Regions from separate parts of the Streptomyces sp. NPDC041784 genome, predicted to be linked through region 1. Evidence: riboswitches for the same ligand, from Rfam matches in the RefSeq annotation. Region 1 holds a riboswitch; each other region holds the start of a gene.

Region 1 (7,333 bases):
CGAAACTGTTCTCCAGCCAGCGGTAGGCCGCCATGTAGTGGTGCGACGGCGGCATGTCGGGGTCGTGGTAGATCGCGATCGGGTTCTCGCCGAAGCCGCGCGGAGGCTGGATCATCACGACGACGTTCCCGAACTGGAGGGACGCCAGCACGATGTCGTCCCCGTCGACGTACAGGCTGCCCGGCGGCTCGCCCCACGCCTCCAGCATGGCCTCCCTCAGCGCCGGGTCGAGCGTGTCGAACCACGCCCGGTAGTCGGCCAGCGGCACGCGCGCGGGCGCGGAGGCCAGCTGGTCCTCGGTCAGCCACTCCACGTCGTGCCCGCCGGCCTCGATGAGCCGGTGGATCAACTCGTCGCCGCCAGAGGGGTACTCGGTGAGCGAGTACCCCGCGTCCCGCAGGGCGTCCAGCACCCGCACGGCCGAGGCGGGCGTGTCCAACCCCACCGCGTTGCCGACGCGCGAGTGCTTGGTCGGGTACGCGGTGAAGACCAGCGCCAGCTTCTTCTCGGCGTTCGGCTTGTGCCTCAGCCGCGCGTGCCGTACGGCGATCCCGGCGACGCGCGCGGCCCGCTCGGGGTCGGCGACGTACACCGGGACGTCGTCGGGACCCTGCTCCTTGAAGGAGAAGGGCACGGTGATGAGCCGCCCGTCGAACTCGGGGATCGCGACCTGCATCGCCGCGTCCATGGGGGAGAGCGCGGCGTCCGACGCGGACCAGGCGGCGTGCGAGGAGGTCAGGCAGAGCCCTTGCAGCACGGGCACGTTCAGGTCGGCGAGCGCCCCGATGTCCCAGGCCTCCTCGTCCCCGCCCGCCGAGGCCTGCGAGGCGTGCGTGCCGCCGGCCGCGAGGACGGTGGCGACCAGCGCGTCCGCCGCCGACAGCAGCTCGTACAGCCCGGCGTCGGCCCCGCGCAGCGAACCGCAGTACACGGGAAGGGCGTTGGCGCCCCGCGCCTCGATCGCGTCGCACAGGGTGTCCACGAACGCGGTGTTGCCGCTCAGCTCGTGGGCCCGGTAGAAGAGCACGCCGACGGTCGGCCGGCCCTCGACCAGGGCACGTTCGCCATGGACGCCGTACTGGGGCATCCGCTGCGGCTCGACGAACCCCTCACCCGTCAGCAGCACGGTGTCGGAGAGGAACCGCGCCAGTTCGGTGAGGTTGGCGGGGCCGCCCTCGACGAGGTACCTGAGCGCCTCCGCGACGACACCGGCGGGCACCGACGACTCGGCCATCAGCTCCGCGTCCGGCACGCTCTCGCCGCCGAGCAGCACGGTCGGGATCCCGGACGCCCTCAGCGCGGCCAGCCCCTCCTCCCAGGCACGCTTGCCGCCGAGCAGCCGTACGACGGCGATGTCCGAGCCCGCCAGGAGCCCGGGAAGGTCCCGCTCGACATCCACCCGGGTCGGGTTGCCGATCCGGTAGTCGGCGCCGGAGGCGGCCCGGGCCGCCAGCAGATCGGTGTCGGCGGTCGACAACAACAACACTGTGCTCATGCGGGCGCTCCCGGTGGAATGAAAGGCAGTCCTTGCGGCGCGCCCGACTCGATGAGCCGCCGGAGCGCGTCCGTGTCCGCGTGCTGTTCGATCAGGTCGCCGAGCCGGTCGAGCTGCTCCTCGCGCAGCGCGGCGAAGGAGGTGTCGGCCGCCGGCACGAACCGGCGGCCCGCGGCGGCCGCCACCTCGCGCAGGAAGGCCCGCCGGAACCCGTCCGACTCCAGCGAGCCGTGCCAGTGCGTGCCCCAGGTCTGTCCGACCCGGCAGCCGTCCAGGAACGGCTCGCCGCCGGTGACGTCGGCCACCCCGTGATGGATCTCGTACCCCTCGACCCGCTCGCCGAGGGCTTCGCCCACCGGCCGGGTGAGGGTCTTCTCCCGGGCGAACCGGACCCGGACGGGCAGCAGTCCGAGCCCGTCGACGTGCCCGCGCCGGCTCTCGACGTCGTCCTCGATGTGCTCGCCGAGGATCTGGAAGCCGCCGCAGATCCCGAGCACGGGCCGGCCCTCGGCGGCCCTGCGGCCGATGGCCCGCGCGAGCCCCCGCTCGCGCAGCCACTCCAGCGCCCGTACGGTCCCCCGGGTCCCCGGCACGACGACGAGATCGGCGTCGGCCAGCTCCTCGGGCCGGTCCACGAACCGCACGACGACGCCCGGCTCGGCGGCCAGCGCGTCCACGTCCGTGAAGTTGGACATCAGCGGGATCGCGCACACGGCGACCCGCAGCACGTCCTCGCCGACGGGCGGGGAGACGTTCGACTCCCGCACGGTCCCGCGCAGCGACACCCGCAGCCCGTCCTCCTCGTCGATCCCGAGGCCGTGCCGGAAGGGCAGCACGCCGTACGTGCGGCGTCCGGTGAGCCCGTGCAGCATGTCGAGCCCCGGCTCCAGCAGGCCGACGTCGCCCCGGAACTTGTTGACGAGGAACCCGGCGACCAGCTCCTGGTCCTCGGGCGAGAGCAGGGCGACGGTTCCGAAGAAGGAGGCGAAGACGCCCCCGCGGTCGATGTCGCCGACGACGAGCACCGGAAGCCGGGCGCCCCGCGCGATCCCCATGTTCACGATGTCGGTCCGCCGCAGGTTGATCTCGGCCGGACTGCCCGCCCCCTCACAGATCACCGCGTCATACGTGCCCCGCAACTCGGCGAGGCAGTCGAGAACGGTTCCGAGGAGTTTCTGCCGGCGCCCGCCGTGGTAGCCGCGGGCGCTCATCTCGCCGACGGGCTTCCCGAGCAGCACGACCTGGCTGCTGCTCTCACCGCCGGGCTTGAGCAGCACGGGATTCATCAGCGCGGTCGGCTCGACCCGGCAGGCCTGCGCCTGCATGGCCTGCGCCCGCCCGATCTCGGCGCCCTCCTTCGTCACGAAGGAGTTCAGGGACATGTTCTGCGCCTTGAACGGCGCGACCTTGACCCCCTGCCGCACCAGCCACCGGCAGATCCCGGCCGTGACGACACTCTTGCCCGCGTCGGAGGTGGTGCCGGCGACGAGCAGACCCCCGCCCCTCATGACGCACGCCCCTTCGCCCTCGTGGCCGCGGCCCGCGCGGCGACGGTGACGCCGAGCACGAGCAGACCGACCCGGCGGGACAGCCGTACGGCCCGCTCGATGTCCTGGACCTCCACGGCACGCCCTTTCTCGTTCAGCACCGGCCGGTGCTCGACCCGGCCCCCGTACGACAGCGTTCCGCCCAGCCGTACCCCGAGCGCCCCCGCGAAGGACGCCTCGACGGGCCCGGCGTTGGGACTGGGGTGCCGGCCGGCGTCGTCCCGCCAGGCCCGCACGGCCCCGCGCGGATCGTCCCCCGCGAGGGCGGCGAGTACGGCGGTCAGCCGCGCCCCCGGCCAGCCGGCGAGGTCGTCGAGGCGCGCCGAGGCCCACCCGAAGCGCCGGTACCGGGCCGACCTGTGCCCGACCATGGCGTCGAGCGTGTTGACGGCCCGGAACCCGAGCAGCCCGGGCACCCCGCCGACGGCCCCCCAGACCAGCGCCCCGACGACGGCGTCGGAGGTGTTCTCGGCGACGGACTCCACCACGGCCCGGGCGATCCCGTCGGCGTCGAGGGCCTGAGGATCCCGCCCGCACAGATGCGGCAGCCGCGCCCGCGCCGCGTCGACGTCCCCCGCCTCCAGCGCGCGCCCGATCACCCGGGCCTCGCGGACGAGGGAGGTGCCGCCGACGACGGCCCAGGTGGCGGCGGAGGTGAGGGCCACGGAGACGGCGGGGGAGGACCGTACGGCGCGCGAGGCGACGGCCCCGAGCGCGACGGCGCCCCCGGCGCACACCGCGGTGTGCAGCGCGCCCCACCCGCGGTGGTCGCGCCACAGCACCCGCTCCACGGCACCGGCGGCCCGCCCGAAACCGGCGACCGGATGGCCCCGGCGCGGATCGCCGAGCAGCAGGTCGCCGAGGAGGCCGAGGGCGGCGCCGTACGCGTGAACGCGATCGGCACGCACCGGCTCAGCCGGCCGTGGGGTCGGGCAGCGACCTGGTGGGGTACCTCAACGGCCGAGCGAGCATGGCGATATGTCCTCACTCAGGGTGTCCACGCCCTGGTTCGACGAGACCGGCGGCGAGAGTTCCTGGCTCCCGGGGGTTACTACCCCGGTGACAGTGGCGGGACCGCGCCGGATTCGCACCGGCTTCCTCTTCTGCCGCCGTACATGGCCCCGGCAGTCCACCACGGGCCCGGAAGGGCCGTCAACTTGCCGTTGACCTGCGCGGGGAGAGTGTGCAGAACCCCACACCGCTAGCACGGGGGGCGGGTGCCGGGGCCCGCTTCCCGGGAAAACCCCTCGAGCGGACGGACCTCCCCGGACCCGCTTGCGGTCGCGGAACGTGAGCGCCTGCAATGGCCCGTACGCCCCCTGAGGGGCACAACGGACGTGAACGGACGCGAATGGACGCGACCGGGTGCGAACGGACGCGAACGGCACCGGAGGGGACGCGGAGTGGCGTATGTGGGTGAAATGCGGCTGGACGACGGGCAGATCGTGCTGCTGGAGGTGACGGGGGAGGGGCCCGGGGGCGTCCAACGGGTCTCCCGGGGCGGCGGCGGGGCCGGCGTCGCGGGCGCGGCGGAGACCCTCCAGCAGGCGCTCGCCCGGGTACGCCCGGCGCTGGGCGCGGTCGTGGAAGGCGCCCGGAGCCTGGCCCGGCCCCCCGGCTCGGTCACGGTCGAGTTCGGCATCACGCTGAGCGCGGAGGCGGGCGTGGTGGTGGCCAAGGGCACCACGGAGGCCCACTTCACGGTGAGCATGCAGTGGTCGCCCCGGGACGAGGACGGAACGGCCCTCCCCGGGCAGCGTGATGGCGCCCCCTGATGAGGACCTCCCCCGGGCCATCGCCCGCTTCTGGAGCGAGGACGGCCGGGTCACCGGCACCGGGTTCCTGATCGCGGAACGGACGCTGTGCACCTGCGCGCACGTGGTGGCGAGCGCGCTGGGCACGGACGAGACGTCGGCGGCGCCGCCGACCGCCCGGGTGACGCTCGACTTCCCCCTCCTGACCCCGCCGTCGGCCGCCCTGCGGGCCGAGGTCACCCACTGGCACCCGGTGCGCCCGGACGGCGGCGGCGACATCGCCCTGCTGACCCTGGCGGAGCCGGTCCCCGGCACCACCCCGGTCCGGCTCGCCGGCGGCACGGCGGTCTGGGACCACGCATTCCGCGTCCTCGGCTTCCCCGCCCGCACCGACGACCACGGCGTCTGGGTGGACGGCAGACTGCGCGCCCCGGTCGGCAAGGGCTGGACCTCGATGGAGGCCCGCCCGCTCTCCGGCGCCCCGCCCATCGGCCGCGGCTTCAGCGGCGGCCCGGTGTGGGACACCGACCAGGGCGGGGTCGTCGGCATGACGGTCGCCGCGGAGACGGGCACGGGCGCGACCACGGCCTACCTGATCCCGGCACCCCTCCTCCTGGGCCTGGACCCGGCCCTGAGCCCGTCCCCCTTCCGCGGCCTGGAACCGTTCCAGGAGGAGGACGCGGGGGTGTTCTTCGCTCGGCGGGGGGACGGGGAGCGGATCGCGGCGGCCCTGCGCGCGCACGCCTTCGTTCCGGTCGCGGGGGCGTCCGGGGTCGGGAAGTCGTCCTTGGTCCGGGCCGGAGTGCTTCCCCTGCTGCGGTCCTCCGGCCACACGGTCACCGACTTCGCCGGCCAGCCGGACACCGATCCGGTACGGACGCTGGCGGAGGCGCTCGGGGAACAGTTCCCGTCGGCGCGGGAACTCGCGGGGGAACTCGTGCGGGAACTCTCGCGGGAACCGCACGCGACGACGGACCGGACCCGGACGGCGGTCCTGCTGGCCGCCCGCATCCTGCGGGAGTCGGGCCCCTCGGGCCACGTCGTCCTGCTGGACCAGTTCGAGGAGACCGTCGGGGCCCGCCCCGCCGACGCCCGGGCCCTCCTGGACGTCCTCCTGCCGATGACCCGTGCCGTCCACCCGTCCGGCCGCCGGCTGCGCGTCCTGGCGACCCTGCGCTCCGCCTCCCTGGAGGAACTGGTCGCGGACGGCAGGGCGGAGGAACTGAGCGGCACGGTCCAGATGATCGCCCCGATGACCCGCGACCAACTGGACGAGGTGGTGCGCAGGCCGATCGAGGCCGTCCCCGGCGTGGAGTTCGAACCGGGCCTGGCCGAACTGATCGTGGCGGACGCGGGCGGTGAGCCGGGTGCACTGCCCCTGGTGGAGTTCGCGCTGGCGGAGCTGTGGGAGCGCCGGGAACACGGCCGCCTCACGCACGCGGCGTACCGGACGATCCGGGGTGTCGAAGGGGCCCTGTCCCGCTATGCCGACCAGCAGCTGGCGCGGGTCTGCAAGGCCCCGGGCGGCCCGGATCCCATGGTGGCCCGCCGCCTCTTCGAACGCCTCGCCCGCCCGGTCAGGGGCAACGAGTACGCCCGCGTCGCCCGGGCCTTCGAGCACCTGCCCCCCGAACTCCGGGTCGCCGCCCAGGCCTTGGCGGCGACCCGCCTCCTGGTCATCGCCCGGGACAGCTCCGGCCGGGAGACGGTGGCACTGGCGCACGAGGCGCTGGTACGGCAGTGGCCGACGCTCGGGGGCTGGCTCGACGAGTCGCGTGCGTTTCTGGTGTGGCACGAGAAGCTGCGGGGGCGGCTGCGGGAATGGGAGGACGCGGACCAGCACCCCGATCTGCTGCTGCGGGGGCAGGAGTTGGCGGCCGCCAGGGTGGTGTCCGCGTCGCGCGCCGCGGAACTCTCCGTCGAGGAGTCGGAGTTCGTCCGCCTCAGCCGGCTGCACCGCACGCGCTCGGTGCGCAGGGGCCGTACCGGCGTCGCCCTGGTGGCCTGCCTGGCTCTGGTGGCGTCCTCGCTCGGGGTCCTGATCTGGGGCATGGTGCGCGACGAGGACCGGGACCAGGCCGACGAGGCGGCGAGGAAGCTGGTCGGCCAGGCCGCGGACCGGGCCCGGGAGGATCCCGTGGGTGCGGCGCTGCTGGCCGCCGCGGCCCGGCGCACGAGCGAGCTGCCCGAGACCAGGGCGGCCGTGATGCGGCACACGTGGCCGCTGACCTCGCTGGTGGCGGTGGACCGGATCCTGCCGGACGGTGAGGTGCGGAAGGTTGCCGCCTCCCTGGACGGCACGGTCATGGCCGTCCTGACGACCGGGCGGCAGGGCAGGCAGGCCTATGTGGTGACGGGCCCGGGACACGGTGTCCCGGGAGCGCGGCGTCTGCCCGGTTCGCCCGCGTCGATGGACGCGGTGGCCGTCAGCGACGACGGCACGAGGGTCGCCGTGGCGGCGGGGCACGGGGACGTGCGGGTGTGGCGGATCGAGAAGGGGGAGCCGCGGAAGGGGCCGTGGTCGTGGAGATGGAGCG
Region 2 (7,333 bases), on a different contig from region 1:
GGCCGGGGCACCCCCTGAACGGGCTCCGCGACCCATGACGAAACGCTGACGTCCGGCCCGGACGCGGTTCGCCGCCCTCCGCTCGGCCTAGCGTGCCGGTGTGACCCGCTCCCTCCCGCGTGATCTGTGCGCCGCCTCTGCCGCCGCCCTGCTCGTCGTCGTGGCCGTGCTGGTCGGCGGCCACCTCCAGGACACCCACCACACGCTGTTCGTGAACTGGCCCCCGCTGCTGGCCACCTGGGGTCCGCACACCGGACCCGGCACCCCGGCCGCCCTGCTGGTGGCCGCGGCCGTGACGGCGTACGGCCCCGTCCTGGCCGTACGGCTGCCCTGGCGCGCCCTGTCGGCGGCCGTCTGGGGCACGGCCACGGCGTGGATCGTCTCCCTCGCCCTCATCGACGGCTGGCAGCGGGGTATCGCCGCACGGCTCACCACCCGCCACGAGTATCTCCAGGTCGTCGACCGGTTCCACGACGTCCCCGCCGCCCTGCGGGGCTTCACCGGGCACATCCTGCTCGACTCCCCCGACAACTGGCCCGCCCATGTCGCCGGACACCCGCCGGCGGCCACGCTGACCTTCGTGCTGCTCGACCGGATCGGGCTGCGGGGCGGCGGCTGGGCCGGGATCTGGTGCGTCGTGGCCGGCGCGACGGCGTGCGTGGCCGTGCTCGTCGCGGTGCGGGCGCTGGCCGGCGAGGACCTCGCGCGGCGGGCGGCCCCCTTCCTGGTGCTGGCCCCGGCGGCGGTGTGGATGGGCACCTCGGCCGACGCGTACTTCGCGGCGGTCGCCGCGTGGGCGGTGGCGCTGCTGGCGACGGCGGTCACCGCACGGTCGGCGGGCCGGGCGGCGGGCTCGGCGGCGGCGTCCGGCCTCCTGTTCGGGCTCACCTGCTACCTCTCCTACGGCCTCACGCTCTTCGCCGCGCTCGGCGCGGCGGTGCTGCTGCTCGGCCGGGCCGGGGTCCGGGAGCGGCCGGTGATGCTCGTGGCGCTGCTCGCCGGGCTGGCCGTCGTGCCGACGGCGTTCACGCTCGCCGGGTTCGACTGGTGGGAGGCGTACCGGCTGCTGGTCACGCGCTACCACGAGGGCGCCGGGGGCGTGCGCCCGTACGGCTACTGGGTGTGGGCCAATCTCGCCTGCGCGGTGCTGATCACGGGCCTGGCGACGGCGGCGGGGCTGCGGCGCACGGGGGCCGTGCTGCTGCGGCGGCGCACCGCACCGCGCGGCGAGGTCCGGCTCGCGCTGCTCGTAACCGCCGCTCTCGTCGCCCTGCTGGTCGCGGACCTCTCCGGGATGAGCAAGGCGGAGACGGAGCGGATCTGGCTCCCGTTCGCGATGTGGCTGCTGCCGTCCTGCGCGTTCCTCACCCGTCCCCGCGCCTGGCTGGCCGCCCAGGCGGTCCTCGCCCTGCTCCTCAACCATCTGCTGCTCACCGGGTGGTGAGCCGCCCGGGCCGGCCGCCGCCGGCGTCGACCGACGACGGCCCGGGGCTCAGCGGGTCACGGTGTCACGGCGCGAGCAGCAGGCTGTCGCCGCGCTCCTTGGCGGCGGCGTAGCGCCGTGCGACGTCCTGCCAGTTGACGACCTGCCACATCGCCTCGATGAAGTCGACCTTCTGGTTCCGGTACTGGAGGTAGAAGGCGTGCTCCCAGGCGTCGAAGACCAGGATCGGGGTGGAGCCCTGGCCGACGTTGCCCTGGTGGTCGTAGACCTGCTCGACGATCAGGTGGCCGCTGAGCGGCTCGTAGGCGAGCACGCCCCAGCCCGAACCCTGGGTCGTGGCCGACGCCTTGGACAGCTGCGCCTTGAAGTTCGCGAACGAGCCGAAGGACTCGGCGATCGCGTCCGCCAGCTCGCCCACGCCGTCCGCCTCCAACGGCTCGCCGCCGCCGTCGCCGGTCATGTTGTGCCAGTAGATGCTGTGCAGGATGTGCCCGGAGAGATGGAACGCCAGGTTCTTCTCCAGACCGTTGATCGAGCCCCACGACGCCTTGTCCCGGGCCTCGGCGAGCTGCTCCAGGGTGTCGTTCGCGCCCTTGACGTACGCCGCGTGGTGCTTGTCGTGGTGCAGCTCGATGATCTCGGGGCTGATCACCGGGGCGAGCGCCGCGTAGTCGTACGGAAGCTCCGGGAGCGTGTAAACGGACATGTCCGACGTCCTCCGACATTATTGCGAGTGATATGCAGCTGCACGCTAACAGCAAGAGTGCTGTTCTGCCGATCAGTCGTCGGTCCTAGGACTCCGGACGTGTCGCCGCCCCGGCCCCGGCCGGGTGGGCCGTCCACTTCTCCTCGATGCGGCCGGCCTTCCACACGACGAGGGCCAGCAGCCAGGTGGCGAGGAAGAGGCCTACGACGACATAGCCGACAGCGTTCAGGTCCAGGCCCGCGATCCGGTCCCAGAAGGGGCCGTGCAGACCGGCCCGGTCGGCGTGCCTCATGCCGAGCGTGTACGCGGTGACCCCGATCCCGATGCCGAAGGTCCCGCCGCCGCCCACGCTGTAGTGCGCCGGGACGACGACCGCCACCAGCGTGACCCAGCCGACGACGTGCAGGGCCAGGACGAACGCGGCCATCCCGGCGAGGCTCGTCCACGTCTCGCGGGTCAGGGACGTATTGATGCGGCGCCACGACGGACCGCGTCCGGCGGCCTTCGTGGGACGGGCGGATTCCGGGGCGGTGCTCATGGGGGCGCGGGCCTCACCTCTCGGTGAACGGCCGTTCCCGGCCACGCCCTCCAGGCTTCTGCGCATCCTTTGCAGGCACAAGAAGGCAGCGGCAAAGCCCGCGTCAGGTTTCCGTCAGGGCGCCTTCCGTCAGGATGCCTTTCCGTCAGGATGCCTTTCCGTCAGGGCGCCCTTCAGTCGGCACGCCCCGAGGACCGCGGTCCAGGTGCTCCGCGATCCAGCGCGCCGCCGCCTCCGGGTCGGGGACGACCGGAACGCCCTCGGGGGACGGAGGCCGGCGGACCACGATCACGGGCAGCCCGGCCTCACGGGCCGCCGTCAGCTTCGGCGCGGTGGCCGCTCCCCCGCTGTCCTTCGTCACCACCACGTCCACCCGGTGACGGCGCAACAGCTCGCGTTCGCCGTCGAGGGTGAAGGGGCCACGGTCCAGCAGCACCTCCGTCCGGGGCGGGTACGGAGGCTCGGGCGGGTCGACGGACCGCACGAGGAACCACGGTTCGGTGAGGTCCGCGAAGGTGGCCAGACCGATCCGCCCGGTGGTGAGGAACACCCGCCGGCCGAGCCCGGGCAGCAGCGCGGCGGCCTCCTCCAGCGAACCGGCCTCGTGCCAGCGGTCACCGGGCACCGGCACCCAGCCGGGCCGGCGCACGGCGAGCAGGGGCACGCCGGTGCCGGCGGCGGCCCGCGCCGCGTGCCGGGCGATGGTCCCGGCGAAGGGATGTGTGGCGTCGACGAGCGCGTCGACCGCGTGCTCCCGCAGCCAGGCGGCCAGCCCCTCCGCTCCGCCGAACCCGCCGACGCGGACCTCACCCGGGAGCGGCCGGGGAGCGGCGACCCGCCCGGCGAGCGAACTGGTCACCGTCAGACCGGGAACGCCGTCCAGCAGCTCGGCCAGTCGGCGGGCCTCCGTGGTGCCGCCGAGGATCAGTACACGCACGAGAGTCCGGATCCGTTCCTGAAGAGGTGAGGCGGTGAAGGGGTGAAGAGGGGAAGAGGGGAGGAGGGGGAGGGAGTGAGGGGGCGGGCGGCGGGCGCGTTCTCCACTCAAGCACACCGGGGTGTGCGCCGGTGAGTGAGCCGTACCACGACGCCCTCGCGCCCCCCGTTGCCGCTTGTCAGGGCCCTTGTGCGGGCACTACTGTCACCACGCCTCGGTGAACGGGAAATCCGGTGTCAAACCGGTGCGGCCCTCGCCACTGTGATCGGGAAGTCCGGCTCCAGCCCTCACGGGCAGCCACTGGGTCTTCGGACCCGGGAAGGCGGAGCACGGGCGGTGGTACCCGTCAGCCAGGAGACCGGCCGGGGCGCGTCAACCATCCACGAGGTGCTGGAGAGGGTCTGCTGAACCATGCACATAGCCGAGGGTTTCCTCCCGCCGGCGCACGCGGTCGCCTGGGGCGTCGCGTCCGCACCCTTCGTCGTCCACGGAGTCCGCTCGCTCACCCGTGAGGTCAGGGAACACCCCGAGAGCACCCTGCTGCTCGGGGCCTCCGGGGCCTTCACGTTCGTACTGTCCGCACTGAAACTGCCCTCGGTGACGGGAAGTTGCTCACACCCCACCGGCACCGGCCTGGGCGCCATCCTGTTCCGGCCGCCGATCATGGCCGTACTGGGCACCATCACCCTGCTCTTCCAGGCGCTGCTGCTCGCCCACGGCGGCCTCACCACGCTCGGCGCCAACGTCTTCTCGATGGCGATCGTCGGGCCCTGGACCGGTTACGCGGTCTACCGGCTGCTGCGACGCTACGACGCGCCGCTGATGGTCGCGGTGTTCTTCGGCGCGTTCGCCGCCGACCTGTCCACCTACTGCGTGACCAGCGTGCAGCTGGCGCTGGCGTTCCCCGACCCGGGCAGCGGATTCCTGGGCGCGCTCGGCAAGTTCGGCTCCATCTTCGCCGTCACCCAGATCCCGCTCGCGGTCAGCGAGGGCCTGCTCACGGTGTTCGTGATGCGGCTGCTGGTGCAGTCCAGCAAGGGCGAACTGACCCGGCTGGGCGTGCTGGTGACCGGTGGTCGGACCGAGGCCGGGACCGGGACCAAGGCCGAGACCGGCACCGAGACCGGCACCGAGACCGGCACCGGCACCGGGGCGGTGGCCCGATGAGCCGCAACGCGAAGATCAACGCCCTGCTGCTGTTCGTGGTGGCCGCGCTGGCCGTCCTGCCGCTGGCCCTCGGGCTCGGCGACCACAAGGAAGAGCCGTTCACGGGCGCGGACGCCGAGGCCGAGACGGCGATCACCGAGCTCGAGCCGGACTACGAGCCCTGGTTCTCGCCGCTGTACGAGCCGCCGTCCGGGGACATCGAGTCCGCGCTGTTCGCCTTCCAGGCGGCGCTCGGCGCGGGGGTCCTCGCCTACTACTTCGGTCTGCACCGGGGGCGGCGCCAGGGCGAACTCCGGGCGCTGGCACGGCAGGACTCGGCGACCGCCGACGGGCCCGTCCACGCATCCGTCCACGCATCCGTCCACGAGTCGGCCGCCGAGTCGGCCCGCGAGTCCGCTGACAAGCCCGCCACCGAGTCCGCCGACACGTCCGCCGAGAAGTCCGACAAGCCCGTCGCCGAGTCCGCCGAACGGGCCTAGCCGATGCTGCCGATCGACGCGGCGGCGCACAGCAGTCGCTGGCGCCGCCGTCACCCCGTGGACAAGGCCGTGCTCGGACTGGGCCTGACCGTGCTCGCCGTCTCGCTGCCGCCCTGGCCCGGCGCCGCCCTCGTGCTGGTGACCGCGCTCGGGGTGCTGCTGGGCCCGGCGGGCGTGCCGGGCCGTCGGCTGTGGCGGGCCTACCGGGTGCCGCTGGGATTCTGTGCGACCGGCGCGGTCACGCTGCTCGTCCAGGTCGGCGGACCCGACGGGTTCGTCGCCCCGGCCGACGGTGGCGCGGTGCGCGCCGGGGAGCTGATGCTGCGTACCTCGGCCGCCTCCCTCGGCGTCCTGCTGTTCGCCTTCACCACACCGATGTCCGATCTGCTGCCGCGCCTGGTCAAGGCCGGGGTGCCCGCGCCCGTGGTGGACGTGGCGCTGGTGACGTACCGCATGAGCTTCCTGCTGCTGGACTCCGTGCGCCGGATCCGCGAGGCCCAGGCGGCCCGGCTCGGGCACACCAGCCGGGCGGCGGAGTGGCGTGCGCTGGCCGGGCTCGGGGCGACGGCGTTCGTCCGGGCCTTCGACCGGGCCGCGCGGCTCCAGGCCGGGCTGGCCGGGCGCGGCTACGACGGCACCCTGCGCGTCCTCGTGCCCGAGGCCCGGGTCTCCGTCCGCTTCACGGCGGTCAGCGTCGCGCTCCTCGCGGCGCTGGCCGTCCTCACCTTCGTCCTGGAAAGGCCGCTGACATGAGCGAGCCCGTGCTGGTCGCCCTGCGCGGCGCCTCCTTCGCCTACGAGGACGGCCCCGTCGTGCTCGACGGGCTGGACTTCGAGATCCGCGCCGGACGGGCGCTCGCCCTGCTGGGCCGCAACGGCAGCGGCAAGACCACGCTGATGCGGCTGCTCAGCGGCGGGCTGCGGCCTCGCACCGGCGAACTGGCCGTCGAGGGGCGCCCGGTCGGGTACGACCGCAAGGGCCTGACCCGGCTGCGGACGACCGTGCAGCTGGTGGTGCAGGACCCCGACGACCAGCTGTTCGCCGCGTCCGTCGGCCAGGACGTGTCGTTCGGGCCGCTGAACCTCGGCCTGTCCGACGCCGAGGTGCGGGCCCGGGTCGACGAGGCGCTCGCCGCCCTGGACATCACGGGCCTGGCCGACCGGCCGACCCATCTGCTGTCGTACGGGCAGCGCAAGCGGACCGCCATCGCGGGCGCCGTCGCGATGCGGCCGCGCGTCCTGATCCTCGACGAGCCGACCGCCGGGCTCGACCCCGACGGCCAGGAACGGCTGCTCGCCACCCTCGACGGGCTGCGCGCGTCCGGCACGACGGTGGTCATGGCCACCCACGACGTCGACCTCGCGCTGCGCTGGGCCGACGACGCGGCCCTGCTCACCCCGTCCGGCGCGCACACCGGACCCGCGGCGGCCATGCTCGCCCGTACGGACCTGCTCGGACAGGCGGGGCTGCGGCTGCCGTGGGGCATCGCCGCCGCCGAACTGCTCCGCGCGCAGGGCCTGTTGCCCGCCACGGCACCCGGCCCCCGCACCGCGGAGGAACTGGCCTCCCTGACGACGGCGCGCACCGGACCGTGACCCGTCCTCGCCGAGGCCGGCTTCCCGGCCCCCGCCGGTGAACGGCTCCCCGGGCGCCGCCGTATACGACGAGGTGAGCGGGCGTGCGGAGCGGGGCGGGGTCGTGTGGGTGCGGGCGGGGATGTTCTCCGTGCTCGGCACCGTGCTCGCGCTGCTCGGGCATCAGGCGGTCGCCGAGGCGGCGGTGCCGTGGCGGGCCGTGGGGGGACTCGTCGTCCTCCAGCTCGCCGCGTTCCTGCCGCTGGCCCGGCGCCGTCTCACGCCGGCCGTGACCCTCGGGGCCACGCTGGTCAACCAGGGCGCCCTGCATCTCGCGCTGTCCTTCGCGGACGGCCACGCGCCCGCGGTGCTGCCGGGGCACCCCGCGCACGCCGGGCATCCGGCGGCGACCGGGGACGGGCACGCCTGGCACCACGGCGGAGCGGCGATGACCGCGCTGCACATGGCGGCCGCGCTGGCGGTGGCCT
Region 3 (7,333 bases), on a different contig from region 1:
CGTCATCGCGGTGGCGATCATCTACATCCCGATCAAGCTCGGCGGGTTCGACGACATCTTCGCCAAGGCGAGCGAGGCGTTCGGCCAGACCAACCCGGCGACGGGCAAGCCGCGCGGCTCCCTGGTCCCGGCCGAGGCCGGTCAGTGGACGTACGCCACCCTGGCGCTCGGCTCCGCGCTGGCGCTCTTCATGTACCCGCACTCGATCACCGCGACCCTGTCCTCCAGGAGCCGTGAGGTGATCCGCCGCAACACCACGATCCTGCCGCTGTACTCCCTGATGCTCGGCCTGCTGGCCCTGCTGGGCTTCATGGCGATCGCGGCCGGTGTCAAGGTCACCAACGGCCAGCTGGCCATCCCGCAGCTCTTCGAGGACATGTTCCCGGCCTGGTTCGCGGGCGTGGCCTTCGCGGCGATCGGGATCGGCGCGCTCGTCCCGGCGGCCATCATGTCGATCGCGGCCGCGAACCTCTTCACCCGCAACATCTACAAGGACTTCATCAGGCCGGACGCCACGCCGGCGCAGGAGACCAAGGTCTCCAAGCTGGTGTCCCTGCTGGTGAAGGTGGGTGCCCTGGTCTTCGTCCTGACGATGGACAAGACCGTCGCGATCAACTTCCAGCTGCTGGGCGGCATCTGGATCCTGCAGACCTTCCCTGCCCTGGTCGGCGGTCTCTTCACCCGCTGGTTCCACCGCTGGGCGCTGCTCGCCGGCTGGGCGGTCGGCATGGTCTACGGCACGGTCGCCGCGTACGGGGTCGCCTCCCCGACCCAGAAGCACTTCGGCGGCTCGGCGAAGGAGATCCCCGGCATCGGCGAGATCGGCTACATCGGTCTCACGGCCTTCGTCCTCAACGTCGTCGTCACGGTGGTCCTCACCTTCGTCCTCAGGGCCGCGAAGGCCCCCGAGGGCGTCGACGAGACCAGGCCGGAGGACTACACGGCGGACGCGGGCGACCCGGGCGTCCAGGTGGAACTGCCACCGGCGACGGCGGGGACGTCCCACTAGACCGCCCCGGACAGGTCCTAGTCGCGGGTCCGTCTGGCCATCGCGTCCCAGAAGCGGTCCAGTTCGCGGACCCGCATGCCGACCCAGTGCGGTGTCTTCCTGCGCAGCCCCCTGGGCAGCCAGCGCCGCACGCGGCCGGGCAGCAGGGCCTGCTGCTGGCGGCAGAACGGCTCGCGGATCTCTCCCCGGGGCAACCAGCCCCGGGGAGGGTACGGGCAGAGCTGGAAGGTGCAGTCGGGCAGACAGGCCGAGCCCGGCGCGGGCGGGGTGGACGTGCCGATCCGCAGTCCGGGCCGCAGCGGCTCCCGGTTCGTACGGATGCACGGCGGCAGAGGCATACCTGGCTGCTCCGCGCGGGCCAGGCGTTCCTCGACCTCGTCCGGGTGCCCGTCCCGTTCGATGAGGTTCAGCATGATCAGCACATCGGCGACGAGGCGTTGGGCGCGCGGGTCGAGGGTGCTCCAGCCGACCGACGGCGGGATCCACAGGCTGTGCCTGCGGTACCCCCCGCGCTCGTCGGCGCGGGCGCCGATGTTGTCGGCGACGCCCTTCTCGTCGATCCACAGGAACCGCTCGGGCTGCCCGGTCTCCAGGGCGAGGGCCACCAGGTCGCCCGCCTCGGCGACGAACGGATGCAGGGGCCGCCGGACCTGGTCGCCGTCCTCACCGGGCCGGCCCGGCGCCGCGTTCACCGTGCCCGCCATCGACAGCCAGCGCTTCACGGTCCGTACGGCGGTGGCCCCGCCCAGCGGCTGGATCGGCTCGTGCCCGTCGGGGTGGCCGCCGTTGCGCCCCGCCGCACCGTGCCCCCGGTCATTGCCGCCGGCGCTGTCCGCCAGCTCCCACAGGCACAGGGCCTGGAGCAGGCTGAGCTGGGCGTACCAGCACCGGGACTGCTGCAGCACGGTCTCCGCCTGGCGGATCAGGCCGGCGCGGCCGCCCGGGTAGGTGTGCGGGTGCCGTTGGCGCCGGTTGGCCGCGTACTTGAAGCCCTGGGCCAGCGCGGCCTCCAGGGCGAGCGGCAGGTCGGGGGCGCCGCCGGTGAACGCCGGGTCGAGGTGGCGCAGCCACTTGGTGAGGCGTTCCTGGGCCTCGTCGCGGTGGGCCTCGTCGACCGAGCCCAAGAGCATGGGGACCGCCCAGGCCCGCATCACGAACTCCCGGAAGAGAGCGACCCGTTGCTCGCGGTAGCGCGCGTTCAGCTCCCGCCGCTCGCGCTGCAGCCGCCGGACATCCTCGGCCGACGCGGCGCGCGAGGACACCCCGGCCGCTCTCGCCCGCCCCATGCGCGCGGCCCACGTCTCGTACTCCCCTCGCTTCCAGGCCCTCAGCTGCTCCAGCCGGTCGTTGTACTCCTCCACGGGGTCGCTGTTCAGGCCGACCCGCTCGCGGATCACGGCGAACGCCGCGTTGCCGCCGGCTCCGAACTCCTGGGACACGGCCAGGCGGATCGAGTAGGAGGGCTCCTCGATGCCCAGCTGGAACAGCTCCCAGTACAGCGGGGTGGTGTCGATCCGGTCGGAGGTCTTGCGCAGCGCGGCTCCGACCTGCTTGATCAGTCTCCGCTTCGCGTCCCGCAGGGTGCGCCGGTCTCCCTTGATGCCGGGCCAGCGTGCGCGCACCTCCGCGACGATGCCGGCCAGCCGTCTCGGGTCGTGCTCCGCGCTCTCGATCTCCACGGCCGCCGCGTAGAGGTCGAGGGCCTTCGGATCGTCCGTGCGGCGGCCCGCGGCCGTGCTCAGCCGGAGGGCCGGCGGGCGGCCCCGCACGGATGTCTGCCGGGCCAGCTCGGCGATCTCCTTGCGCACGTCGGCCCGGATCCCGCCGCCCCGGGCCGGAAGGCTCGCCGCCCGCGCCCGGGACAGCAGCACCAGGGCGATGAGCAGCTCACGGCTGGGACCGGGCGGCTGGAGCGCCTGTTCGACCAGTTCCCCGGCGCCCCGCTCCCCCAGGTGGTTCAGCACGCGGTAGCCGAAGTAGGCCTGGATGATGCTGTGCGGGAAACGGACCCTGCGCTCGAAGCCCTCCACCAGCTTGAGCTTGCTCGCGTGGGCCGCGAGGCGGGCCAGGGCGGCGTGGCACTGGTCCATGTTCCCCGCGTGCAGCCGTCTGCGCTCGTCGTCGCCGAGCCGCTCGCACAGCGCGTCCCAGATCCGCTGCCGGTGCCAGTCGGAGAGGTCGTTCCCGTGCTTGCCGTACTGGTCGAAGACGCGGCCGGCCCACAGGTGCTGTGCCCGGGCCCGGGCGCGCCGCGCCGGTCCGGGGTGCAGGACGTCCGGGTCGAGCAGCTCCGCGAGGCCGACCTCCAGCTTGTCCTGGAGCAGTCCGACGCAGGCCAGGGCCGAGGCCACCTCGAGGGTGTCCCGGCGCTCCTGCGGGGCCAGCGCGACGTCCTCGCGCAGCTTCCCCTCGCACAGCGCCTCGGCCCAGGTCTCCAGCAGCCAGAGCCGCAGGGTGGCGCGGTCACGGCTGCGGGTGTTCATGTGGTGGGGATCGGCGTCCGGACGGTCGTGCTCCAGGGCTCCGCGCCGGTGCAGTTCGCGGGCGATCTGGAGGTAGACCGGTGACTCGGTCACCTCCGCCGTCTCCACGATCCAATCCACCCGGCGCTCGTCGGTCTCCGGTACGCCCGCCTCGACGAACCGCAGCGCCGCCTCCTCGCCGAGCGGTTCCAGTTCGACGATCGCGGCGGAGGTGCTCTCCAGCGGGCTGTGCGGCCGGGAGGCGATGACCAGGGGCAGCTTCTCCTCGTGGGCGCGTTCGATGGCCCGTCGGATGACGTTGTCCCGGTTCTGCTGGCGCCCGTCGTCGAGGAGGGCCTCCTCCAGGCCGTCGGCGAGGACGACCGGCTTGTCGTCGGCGAGGAGCTGTTGCCAGACCCGGTCGGTCTTGCCGCGCGCCAGGATGCCCTTGGGTGCCTCGTCGGCGAAGCGGCGCCTGGCGAGATGTTCGAAGTTCAGGTCGCCCCCGTCGACCGCGTCCCGCAGCCGGATCGGTACGGGTACGGCGTTCTGGTGGGCCAGGAGTTCGGTGAGCCGTACGAGGACGGCGGTCTTCCCCGCGCCGACGCCGCCGACGAGCAGATAGGGCCGGCGGGTGTCGCGCTCGCGCAGCCGCTCGGCGATGACCTGGGCGATCTCCTCCCGTCCCACGATCTCGGCGGTGTCGTGCCCGGCGGTGGGCACCAGCTTGCGGGGATCGCGCAGTGCCTTGGCGAGGTATCGCCGTTTGGTCCAGCGGTACCACCAGAACAGGAAGAGCGTGGCGGCGATCGAGGCGGCGAGGATCGGACCGACGAACTTGAAGACGGTGTCGAAACCCTGGTTGTGCTGCCGCCATTTCTCGAAGCCGGTCGTCTCGCTCGTGATGAGGATGGCCAGGCCCTCCCCGATCCAGGCGAGCAGCGCGAGCACGGCGACGAGCCAGACGATCCGGGTGACGTTGGCGTAGGTGACCCAGCGGCGCCATTTCCGGGGGCGGGTGGCCCCGCGGCGGGCCTCCAGACGGATCGTCAGGGTGTGCCAGCGGCCCACGAGGCCCTGTCCTACCCGGCTTCCCGCGCGCCGGAGGTCCAGTGTCGCCATCGGCGCGTCGCGCGGCCGTTCCTTGCCGGGCAGGTGGCGGACGACCCTCGTCATCGTGTGCTCCCTCCGAGAGCGGATCTCGGGACGGAGGACCTGCGGGGCGCCGACGCCTTCTTCCATGGAAGCACTCCCGGCACGCCCCGCAACCCGGCCGCCCCACCGCGGAAATCGGGGGCTCCCGGGTGCGGCCGTCCGACAGACTCGGGGCCATGGACATCGTGATACGACCGGCGGAGATCGCCGAGTACGAGGCGCTGGGCGAGATCACCGCCCGGGCCTATCTCGAGGACGGCCTCCTCGACTACGGCGGGAACGACCTGTACCTGCCCGTGCTGAAGGACGTGGCCGGGCGGGCGGCCGCCGCCGAGGTGCTCGTAGCCGTGGAGGGCGGCCGGCTCCTCGGTGGGGTGACCTTCGTCCCGGGCCCCGGCCCGATGGCCGATCTGGCGGTTCCCGGCGAGGCCGAGATCCGGATGCTCGCCGTCGACCGGGCCGGCCGCGGCCGGGGTGCCGGTGAGGCCCTCGTGTGGGCCTGCGTCGAGCGCGCGCGGGCCGTCGACGGCTGCGCGCGTGTCGTGCTGTCGACCCAGCGGACCATGTACGCGGCCCATCGCATCTACGAACGTCTCGGCTTCGTCCGAACACCCGAGCGGGACTGGAATCCCGTGCCGGAGCTGGACGACATCACTCTGCTCGCCTATCAGTTGACGCTCTGAAACCGCCTCGACACAACATCTGGGGGTGGCGTGACCGGCGAGCACAAGATGTATGCTCATGCTCGCTGTCGTCGCAGGGGAATCCGGTGCGAATCCGGAACTGTCCCGCAACGGTGTACTTGTGCATGTCTGTTCCCAGGAGCCGTCGTGCGCAGGAGTCAGTCCGAGGACCTGCCGACAGCGCACCCGGCCGTCCGGCTCGGGTGCCTGCCGTCCGGGCCTCGTGGAGTGGGCCGGTGGACCGCGACGCCGTGCGCGCTCGTGTGCTGCCCCCTGCCCTCCGCCAGGCCCATTGCCGAGCGAGGGAGAGCCCCCACGTGACCATCGCGCCAGCCGACCCGGCTTCAGCCATCCAGCTGGACACCGACGGTCCCGGTACCGCGTTGCTGCGGACCCTGACCGAGCTGACCGCCGACCTCCCCGACGCCGACCCCGGCCGGGTCGCCGCCGCCGCGCTGCGCGGCCGGTCCGCGCGGGCGGACGAGACGGAGCTGCGCGAGCTGGCCACGGAGGCGGCCGCCGGCCTGATCTCCGAGGACCCCGCCTACTCGAAGCTGGCCGCCCGGCTGCTGACCGTCGGCATCGCCGCCGAGGCCGCCTCGCAGGGCGTGACGACGTTCACCGAGTCCGTCGCCGTCGGCCACCGCGAGGGCCTCATCGCCGACCGCACCGCCGACTTCGTGACGCTGCACGCGGCGCGGCTCGACGCGCTGATCGACACCGGCGCCGACGACCGCTTCGGCTACTTCGGCCTGCGCACCCTGCACAGCCGCTACCTGCTGCGCCACCCCCTCACGCGCAAGGTCGTCGAGACGCCCCAGCACTTCCTGCTGCGGGTCGCCGCCGGCCTCGCCGAGGACGACACCCCGCGCTCCGTCGACGAGGTCGCCGCGCTCTACGGGCTCATGAGCCGGCTCGACTACCTCCCGTCGTCCCCCACGCTCTTCAACTCCGGCACCCGGCACCCGCAGATGTCGTCCTGCTACCTGCTCGACTCCCCGCTGGACGAGCTGGACTCCATCTACGACCGCTACCACCAGGTGGCCCGGCTCTCCAAGCACGCCGGCGGCATCGGACTGTCGTACAGCCGGATCCGCTCCCGCGGGTCCCTCATCCGCGGCACCAACGGGCACTCCAACGGCATCGTCCCGTTCCTGAAGACCCTGGACGCCTCGGTGGCCGCCGTGAACCAGGGCGGCCGGCGCAAGGGCGCGGCCGCGGTCTACCTGGAGACCTGGCACTCCGACATCGAGGAGTTCCTGGAGCTGCGCGACAACACCGGTGAGGACGCCCGCCGTACGCACAACCTGAACCTCGCGCACTGGGTGCCGGACGAGTTCATGCGCCGGGTGAACGCCGACGAGGTGTGGTCGCTGTTCTCCCCGGCCGACGTGCCCGAGCTGGTCGATCTGTGGGGCGAGGAGTTCGACGCCGCGTACCGCAAGGCGGAGGCCGCCGGGCTCGCCAGGAAGACCATCCCGGCCCGTGATCTGTACGGCCGGATGATGCGCACCCTCGCGCAGACCGGCAACGGCTGGATGACCTTCAAGGACGCGGCCAACCGCACCGCCAACCAGACGGCCGAGCCGGGCCATGTGATCCACTCCTCGAACCTCTGCACGGAGATCCTGGAGGTCACGAACGACGGCGAGACGGCGGTCTGCAACCTGGGGTCGGTCAACCTCGGCGCGTTCGTCGACACGGCGAACGGCGACATCGACTGGGAGCGGCTGGACGAGACCGTCCGCACCGCCGTGACCTTCCTCGACCGGGTCGTCGACATCAACTTCTACCCGACCGAGCAGGCGGGCCGCTCCAACGCCCGCTGGCGCCCGGTGGGCCTGGGCGCGATGGGCCTCCAGGACGTCTTCTTCAAGCTGCGGCTGCCCTTCGACTCCGCCGAGGCCAAGGCGCTGTCCACGCGGATCGCCGAGCGCGTGATGCTCGCCGCGTACGAGGCCTCCGCGGACCTGGCCGAGCGCAACGGCCCGCTGCCGGCCTGGGAGAAGACCCGTACCGCCCGT
Region 4 (7,333 bases), on a different contig from region 1:
CGCAGCTGGGGACTCGACTGGGACTCCGTGCACCGGATCAATCCCCGGGCCGTACTGCTGCAGATCTCCGGCTTCGGCGCCACGTCGTCGCAGGCGGACGCCCCCGGCTTCGGCAAGATGGGCGAGGCGCGCAGCGGAGTCGTCCACCTGACCGGCTTTCCCGACGGCCCGCCCGTCCACACCGGCTTCTCGCACGGTGACGCCGTGACCGGCCTGATGGGCGCCTACGCCGTCCTCGCCGCCCTCCACCGCCGTGACCACGACCCCGACTTCGACGGCGAGTGGATCGACCTCGCGCTCTTCGAGTCCCTGTTCCGTCTCGTCGAGTGGCAGGTCATCGTCCACGACCAGTTGGGACGAGTACCCGAACGCTCCGGCAACCAGCTGGCCGTCGCCCCCGCGGCCGTGATCAACACCTACCGCTCACGCGACGGCGAGTGGATCACGGTGACCTCCGCCACGCTGCGCTCAGTCCGCAACATCGCCCGCCTGCTGGGACTCCCCGAGCAGGAGTTCGCCACCGCGCAGCAACAGCACGACCGGCGCGGGCAACTGGACGAGGGCCTGCGGAACTGGGTGGCGGAGCGCGGTACCGGTGAGTGCCTCGAGGAGTTCGCCCGCGCCGAAGTCGTGGCCTCACGGGTGTTCGACGCCGCGGACATCGCCGCCGACCCCGTGTACGCCGAGCGAGAAGACATCGTCACCGTCGATGACCCCGACCTCGGTCCGGTGCGTATGCAGGCGGTGATCCCGCACTTCCGGCAGCAGCCCGGCCGGGTCTGGCGGACAGGGCCCGCCCTCGGACAGGACAACCACCTCGTCTACGGGCACTGGCTCGGACTCAGTGCGGACGAACTGGCCGACCTGGAGAAGAGCGATGTCATCTGAGGCGTCTTCGGAGAGCCCCCCCGAGGGGAACGCGGGAGCGGTCGACCGGCCCCCGCTGCGCTCCCTGCTCTTCGTCCCCGGCACCAGAACCGACTGGCTACCCAAGGCCCGGGCAGCGGGCGCCGACGCGGCCATCCTCGACCTGGAGGACGCGGTGCCCGCCTCGGGCAAGCTCGCCGCCCGCACACAGGTGGCCGATGCCATCGTGCGGTCCGCCGACGCTTCGGCGGATCAGGCGGGACGGATGGCGCTGTTCGTCCGGGTCAACCCGCTGGACGGCTGGGCGGGAGCCGAGGAACTGCGCGCGGTCGTACGGCCCGGGCTCGCCGGCATCGTGCTCCCCAAGGTCTGCTCTGCCGAGGACGTGAAGCTTGCCGACCGGCTGCTGGACTGGTGCGAACAGGAACAGGGCCTGCCGTCGGGACGCGTCGCCCTGGTGCCCCTGCTGGAGACGGCCCGTGGCCTGCGCGAGGCCTACGACATCGCCCGAGCCGCCCCGCGCGTCGCCCACTTGGGAGCTCTCACCGCCGCCGGCGGCGACGTGGAACGCGCCGTCGGCTACCGCTGGAGCCCGGAGGGTACCGAGACGGTGGACTTGCGATCCCGCGTTCTGCTGGACGCCAGGGCAGCGGGAGTGCCGCATCCGGTCAGCGGATTGTGGACGCGCATCACCGACCTGCCGGGGCTGCGCGCCTTCGCCGAACAGAACCGCTCCCTCGGCTACGAGGGGATGATGGCGATCCATCCTTCCCATGTCCCGGTGATCAACGAGGTGTTCTCTCCCGGCCCTGCCGAACTCGCCCGCTCCGCAAGGCTGATCGCGGCGGTCGAGGCGGCACAGGGGGACGGGACGGGCGCGGTGACATTCGAAGGTGAGATGGTCGACGAGGCCATGGCCCGTACGGCACGCCTTGCTCTGGAACGACACGGGGCGCACGTGCGTGTGGCTGATGAACTCCCGCCGTCCGGCCCGTGATTGCGAGACTGCCCACTGCCGGCGGGGCGATGATCCGACGGACCGTGGCACACGGCCGCAGGCCCTGACGAACCGATTTCCCCGACTCCGGGGCCGCGACGCACGATGGGGCGGGACTCCGCCAGGAGGTCCCGCCCCATCTTCCTTGGGTCATGCCGCAATGGGGCACGCGGTCGGGCTCAGAAACGGTCCGGGGCACGCTCCGGGAGCGGAGATCCGGGGAGCACGTCCCGCTGCTGGTCCCTCCGTGCCTCGTCGTTCGAGTCGGCCGTCGCCTTGCAGGTCACGTCCTTCGCCGGGAGCTTGCCGGTTAGCAGGTAGTCGGTGACCGTGCCGTCCGTGCATCGAGGCGGGCTGACCACCAAGGTCCACCTCGCCGTCGACGGCCGGGGCCTGCCCCTGTCGATCGTGCTCACGCCCGGCAACGTCAACGACGCCACCGCATTCGGCCAGGTCCTCGACGGGATCCGTATCCCGCGCACCGTCACGGGCCGCCCGCGCACGACGCCGGAGCGCGTGCTGGGCGACAAGGCCTGTTCGAGCCGGGCGATCCGCCACCTGCTGCGGCGCCGGGGCATCGCTGCCACGATCCCCGAACGCCGCGACCAGGCGGCCAACCGCCAACGCCGAGGGCGCCTCGGCGGCCGCCCGCCTTCGACAAGGAGATTCACCGCGACCGCAACGTGGTCGAACGATGTTTCGCCCGCCTCAAGCAGTTCCGCGCGATCTCGACCGGGTTCGACAAGCTCGCCGACCGCTACCGCGCCGGAATCGTCCTGGCCCCCCTGATCCTCTGGCTCCGCGAACCAGCCAGGTGATCATTTGTCAGACACGCCTTAGGCCCGCCGGGGCCGGTCCCGCCCCCGTACCCGTAGGAGAAGCAGATGCCCACCCACGCACCGACCCGCCAGGTCCGCGTCCTCGCCCCGCCGGGCGAGCGGCACGACGAGATCCTCACCCCCGCCGCGCTGGACTTCGTCGGCCGGCTGGCCGACGAGTTCGGCGGGCGCCGCCAGGAGTTGCTGAAGGAGCGCCGACGGCAGGCGCTGCGGCTGGCCGGCGGCTCCCCGCTCGACTTCCCCATGGCCACCCAGCCGTCCGCGCCGACCCGGCCTGGCGCGTCGCACCGCCCGCGCCCGGTCTGACCGACCGCCGTGTCGAGATCGCCGGACCGCCGGAACGCCGTACGGCCGTCGACGCCCTCACCTCCGGTGCCCGGGTCTGGACGGCTGACTTCGCGGACGCCACCGCGCCCACCTGGGACAACGTCATCGGCCGCCAGCTCACCCTGCGCGACGCCATCGAGGGGCGCAGCGACTTCACCACCTCCGACGGGAAGGCGTACCGGCCCGGCGGCCGCGACCGGCCGGCCACCATCGTCGTCCGGCCGCGCGGCTGGCACCTCGACGAGGAGCACCTGGCATGCGACGGCGCTCCCGTGCCCGCCGCACTGGTCGACTTCGGCCTGTACTTCTACCACTGTGCCCAGCGGCAGATCGACGCCGGCCACGGCCCGTACTTCTCCCTGCCGAAGCTGGAGAACCGGTACGAGGCCCGGCTGTGGAACGACATCTTCGTCTGCGCGCAGAAGGCACTCGGCATCCCCCGGGGCACCGTCCGCGCCACGGTCCCCATCGAGACGATCACCGCCGCCTTCGAGATGGAGGAGATCCTCCACGAGCTGCGCGAGCACAGCTCAGAGCTCAACGCGGGCCGCTGGGACTACCTGTTCAGCCTCCTCAAGACCTTCGGACACCGCACGGACTTCCTGCTGCCCGACCGGACGAAGGTGACCATGACCGCCCCCTTCATGCGGGCCTGCACCGAACTCCTCGTGCGCACCTGCCACCGGCGCGGCGCCCACGCCATCGGCGCCACGGCGTCCCAGCTGCCCGGCAGGGATCCATCCGCGCACGAGGCCGCGCTCGCCACGGTCCGGCTGGACAAGGAGCGGGAGGCGGAGGACGGCTTCGACGGTTCCGGCGTCGCGCACCCGGGACTCGTACGGGTCTGCCGCGAGGTGTTCGACGGCGTCCTGGGCGAGCGGCCGCACCAGATCGACCGTACCCGCGACGACGTGGAGGTGACGGCGGCCGAACTGCTGTCGGTGCGCCGGATCGGCGGACCGCCCACGGCGGAGGGCGTGCGCGCGAACATCGCCGTCGCCCTGCGCTGCTTCGACGCCTGGCTGCGCGGCCGGGGTGCCGTCGCCCTGGACGGTCTGTCGGCGGACACGGCCACCGCCGAGGTCGCCCGCGTGCAGATCTGGCATTGGGTGCGGCACCGGGTGGTGGACCGGGAGACGGTGCTGCGGCTGCTCGACGAGGAACTCGCCGCGCTCGGCGCCGCGTACCCGTGGGCCGCCCTGGACGACGTACGGGCGCTCTTCGAACGCACCGCCCTGGCGGGCGAGTTGCCGCAGTTCTTCACACCCGACGCCTACGCCCGTCACCTGATGCGCCGTGCGGAGCCGCGGTCATGAGCGGGGGCATCCGACGCGTCGGGGTGGTCGGCGGCGGGCAGATGGGCGCGGGCATCGCCGAGGTGTGCGCGCGGGCCGGGATCGACACGGTGGTCTGCGAGGCCGACGCCGTCGCCGCGCGCGCCGCACGGGACCGTGTGGCGGCCTCACTGGAGCGTGCCGTGGGGCGGGGCGGGCTGGACCGGGACGCGGCGCGGGACGCGCTCGCCCGGCTGGTCTTCACCGGCAGCCTGGGGGACCTCGCCGACCGGCAGCTGAGGTCGTGGAGGCCGTCGTCGAGAACGCCGACGCCAGGAACTGGGCTGCGCCCACCCCATGGGCCCACTGAAACAGGCCGACCTGATCGGCCTCGACACCCTCACCGCGATCGCCGAGTCGCTCTACGACGAGTTCAAGGAACCCCTGTACGCCCCTCCCCCGCTGCTCCGGCGGATGGTGCAGGCGGGGCTGCTGGGCCGTAAGAGCGGCCGGGGGTTCCACGTGTACGACGCCACCCCTTAGGCTGGCCGGTGCAGCTGGTTCGCCCCGTCCGCCAGGCGGGAGCGTCGCAAGAGGGAACCCGGTGGGAATCCGGGACTGCCCCGCAGCGGTGAGTGGGAACGACCGCCGTCATACGCACTGGGTCCGAGAACAGGCCTGGGAAGCGACGGCCAGTAGGTGTCCTCCGACGAACGGAGGGCGCGCCCACGAGTCCGAAGACCTGCCAACTGCCCATGCGCGAAACATTCGCGCGCGGACATCCCGGTGACCTCGAGGGCGGGTCGGCGTACACACCGAACGGACGGCCGTGGGCCGCTGCCGTACGGTTCGTCGCACCTTCGCGCCCCCGTCCCGTCGCCGGGATCTCAGGGATTCATCTCGCGAAGGAGATCTCCGTGACCACCAAGCCCGCAGCCGCGGCAGCACGGGCCACCGTGTACGGCTACCCCCGCCAGGGACAGAGCCGGGAACTGAAGAAGGCGATCGAGGGCTACTGGAAGGGCCGCGTCACCGCCGACGCGCTGCGCGCCACCGCCGCCGAACTGCGCCGCACCCACTGGCGGCAGCTGGCCGACGCCGGCATCGACGAGGTCCCCACGGGCGACTTCTCGTACTACGACCATGTCCTGGACACCACCGTCATGGTGGGCGCGATCCCCGCCCGCCACCGGGACGCGGTGGCCGCCGACCCGCTGGCGGGCTACTTCGCCATGGCGCGCGGCACCCAGGACGTCGCGCCGCTGGAGATGACCAAGTGGTTCGACACCAACTACCACTACCTGGTCCCCGAACTCGGCCCGGACACCGTGTTCACGGCCGACTCCACCAAGCCCGTCGCCGAGTTCGAGGAGGCGCTCGGCCTCGCCCTGAGGGGCCGTCCGGTCCTGGTCGGTCCCGTCACCTATCTGCTGCTGGCCAAGCCCGCGCCGGGCGTGCCCGCCGATTTCGACCCGCTCACCCTGCTCGACCGGCTGCTGCCGGTGTACGCCGAGGTCCTCGCCGACCTGCGCGCGGCCGGCGCCGAGTGGGTGCAGCTCGACGAGCCCGCCCTCGTCCAGGACCGCACGCCGGCCGAACTCAGCGCGGCCGCCCGGGCCTACCGCGACCTCGGTGCCCTCACCGACCGGCCGAAGCTGCTCGTCGCCTCCTACTTCGACCGGCTGGGCGAGGCCCTGCCGGTGCTGGCCAAGGCGCCGGTCGAGGGACTCGCGCTGGACTTCACCGAGCGGGCCGCCGCCAACCTGGACGCGCTGGCCGCCGTCGGCGGGCTGCCCGGCAAGCGGCTGGTCGCCGGTGTCGTCAACGGCCGCAACATCTGGGTCGACGACCTGTCGGCGTCGCTCGCCACGCTCGGCACCCTGCTGGGCCTGGCCGACCGGGTCGACGTGGCCGCCTCCTGCTCCCTGCTCCACGTCCCGCTCGACACGGGCGCGGAACGGGACATCGACCCGCAGATCCTGCGCTGGCTCGCCTTCGCCCGGCAGAAGACCACCGAGATCGTCACCCTCGCCAGGGGCCTCGCCCGGGGCACCGGCGCCATCACGGCGGAACTGGCCGCGAACCGGGCCGACCTGGCCTCCCGCGCGAACTCCCCGATCACCCGCGACCCGGCCGTCCGCGCCCGTACCGGCGCCGTCACCGCCGCCGACGCGCGCCGCGCCCAGCCGTACGCCGAGCGGGCCACGGCCCAGCGCGCCCACCTCGGGCTGCCCCTGCTGCCGACGACGACCATCGGCTCGTTCCCGCAGACCGACGAACTGCGCACCGCGCGCGCCGACCTGCGCGCGGGCCGGCTCGACACGGCGGGCTACGAGGAGCGCGTCAGGGCGGAGATCCAGGAGGTGCTCGCCTTCCAGGAGAAGGCCGGCCTGGACGTGCTGGTGCACGGCGAGGCCGAACGCAACGACATGGTCCAGTACTTCGCCGAGCAGCTGACCGGCTACCTGGCCACGCAGCACGGCTGGGTGCAGTCCTACGGCACCCGGTACGTCCGTCCGCCGATCCTGGCCGGCGACATCTCCCGCTCCGAGCCGATGACCGTGCGCTGGACGACGTACGCCCAGTCGCTCACCTCACGCCCGGTCAAGGGCATGCTCACCGGTCCGGTCACCATGCTCGCCTGGTCCTTCGTCCGCGACGACCAGCCCCTGGGCGACACGGCCCGCCAGGTCGCGCTGGCGCTGCGCGACGAGGTGAACGACCTCGAGGCGGCCGGGACCTCGGTCATCCAGGTGGACGAACCCGCGCTGCGCGAGACGCTGCCGCTGCGGGCCGCCGACCGGGCCGCGTACCTGGCGTGGGCCACGGAGGCGTTCCGGCTCACCACAGGCGGGGTGCGGCCGGACACCCAGATCCACACCCACATGTGCTACGCCGAGTTCGGGGACGTCGTCCGGGCCATCGACGACCTCGACGCCGACGTCATCAGCCTGGAAGCCGCCCGCTCCCATATGCAGGTCGCCCGTGAACTCGCCGCGCACGGCTATCCGCGCGAGGCGGGACCCGGC

Evidence for each region. A riboswitch is a leader RNA that binds a small molecule or an ion and turns the genes downstream of it on or off. The one in region 1 is predicted to bind cobalamin.
Region 2: another riboswitch for cobalamin. It lies ahead of ACZ6D7_RS34960 (energy-coupling factor ABC transporter permease); the one in region 1 lies ahead of ACZ6D7_RS37900 (cobalamin biosynthesis protein).
Region 3: another riboswitch for cobalamin. It lies ahead of ACZ6D7_RS10265 (ribonucleoside-diphosphate reductase subunit alpha); the one in region 1 lies ahead of ACZ6D7_RS37900 (cobalamin biosynthesis protein).
Region 4: another riboswitch for cobalamin. It lies ahead of metE (5-methyltetrahydropteroyltriglutamate--homocysteine S-methyltransferase); the one in region 1 lies ahead of ACZ6D7_RS37900 (cobalamin biosynthesis protein).

What each region holds. Positions count from the first base shown of each region.
Region 1 is NZ_JBVJAB010000027.1:67,306-74,638, reverse strand. Features, by position in the region: gene cobN (cobaltochelatase subunit CobN) at 1-1,495, opposite strand, end outside; gene ACZ6D7_RS37905 (cobyric acid synthase) at 1,492-3,003, opposite strand; gene ACZ6D7_RS37900 (cobalamin biosynthesis protein) at 3,000-3,950, opposite strand; cobalamin riboswitch at 4,052-4,191, opposite strand; gene ACZ6D7_RS37895 (CU044_2847 family protein) at 4,464-4,817, shown strand; gene ACZ6D7_RS37890 (nSTAND1 domain-containing NTPase) at 4,804-7,333, shown strand, end outside.
Region 2 is NZ_JBVJAB010000022.1:95,735-103,067, reverse strand. Features, by position in the region: gene ACZ6D7_RS34980 (hypothetical protein) at 101-1,444, shown strand; gene ACZ6D7_RS34975 (superoxide dismutase) at 1,509-2,150, opposite strand; gene ACZ6D7_RS34970 (hypothetical protein) at 2,236-2,688, opposite strand; gene ACZ6D7_RS34965 (cobalt-precorrin-6A reductase) at 2,834-3,625, opposite strand; cobalamin riboswitch at 3,824-4,006, shown strand; gene ACZ6D7_RS34960 (energy-coupling factor ABC transporter permease) at 4,037-4,792, shown strand; gene ACZ6D7_RS34955 (energy-coupling factor ABC transporter substrate-binding protein) at 4,789-5,271, shown strand; gene cbiQ (cobalt ECF transporter T component CbiQ) at 5,275-6,024, shown strand; gene ACZ6D7_RS34945 (energy-coupling factor ABC transporter ATP-binding protein) at 6,021-6,866, shown strand; gene ACZ6D7_RS34940 (hypothetical protein) at 6,904-7,333, shown strand, end outside.
Region 3 is NZ_JBVJAB010000004.1:179,228-186,560, forward strand. Features, by position in the region: gene mctP (monocarboxylate uptake permease MctP) at 1-1,009, shown strand, start outside; gene ACZ6D7_RS10255 (NACHT domain-containing protein) at 1,027-4,647, opposite strand; gene ACZ6D7_RS10260 (GNAT family N-acetyltransferase) at 4,803-5,309, shown strand; cobalamin riboswitch at 5,362-5,502, shown strand; gene ACZ6D7_RS10265 (ribonucleoside-diphosphate reductase subunit alpha) at 5,627-7,333, shown strand, end outside.
Region 4 is NZ_JBVJAB010000007.1:316-7,648, reverse strand. Features, by position in the region: gene ACZ6D7_RS16590 (CaiB/BaiF CoA transferase family protein) at 1-888, shown strand, start outside; gene ACZ6D7_RS16585 (HpcH/HpaI aldolase/citrate lyase family protein) at 878-1,864, shown strand; partial or broken gene ACZ6D7_RS16580 (alpha/beta hydrolase) at 2,044-2,208, opposite strand; partial or broken gene ACZ6D7_RS16575 (IS5 family transposase) at 2,210-2,704, shown strand; partial or broken gene aceB (malate synthase A) at 2,749-4,346, shown strand; partial or broken gene ACZ6D7_RS16565 (3-hydroxyacyl-CoA dehydrogenase NAD-binding domain-containing protein) at 4,343-4,847, shown strand; cobalamin riboswitch at 4,846-5,068, shown strand; gene metE (5-methyltetrahydropteroyltriglutamate--homocysteine S-methyltransferase) at 5,222-7,333, shown strand, end outside.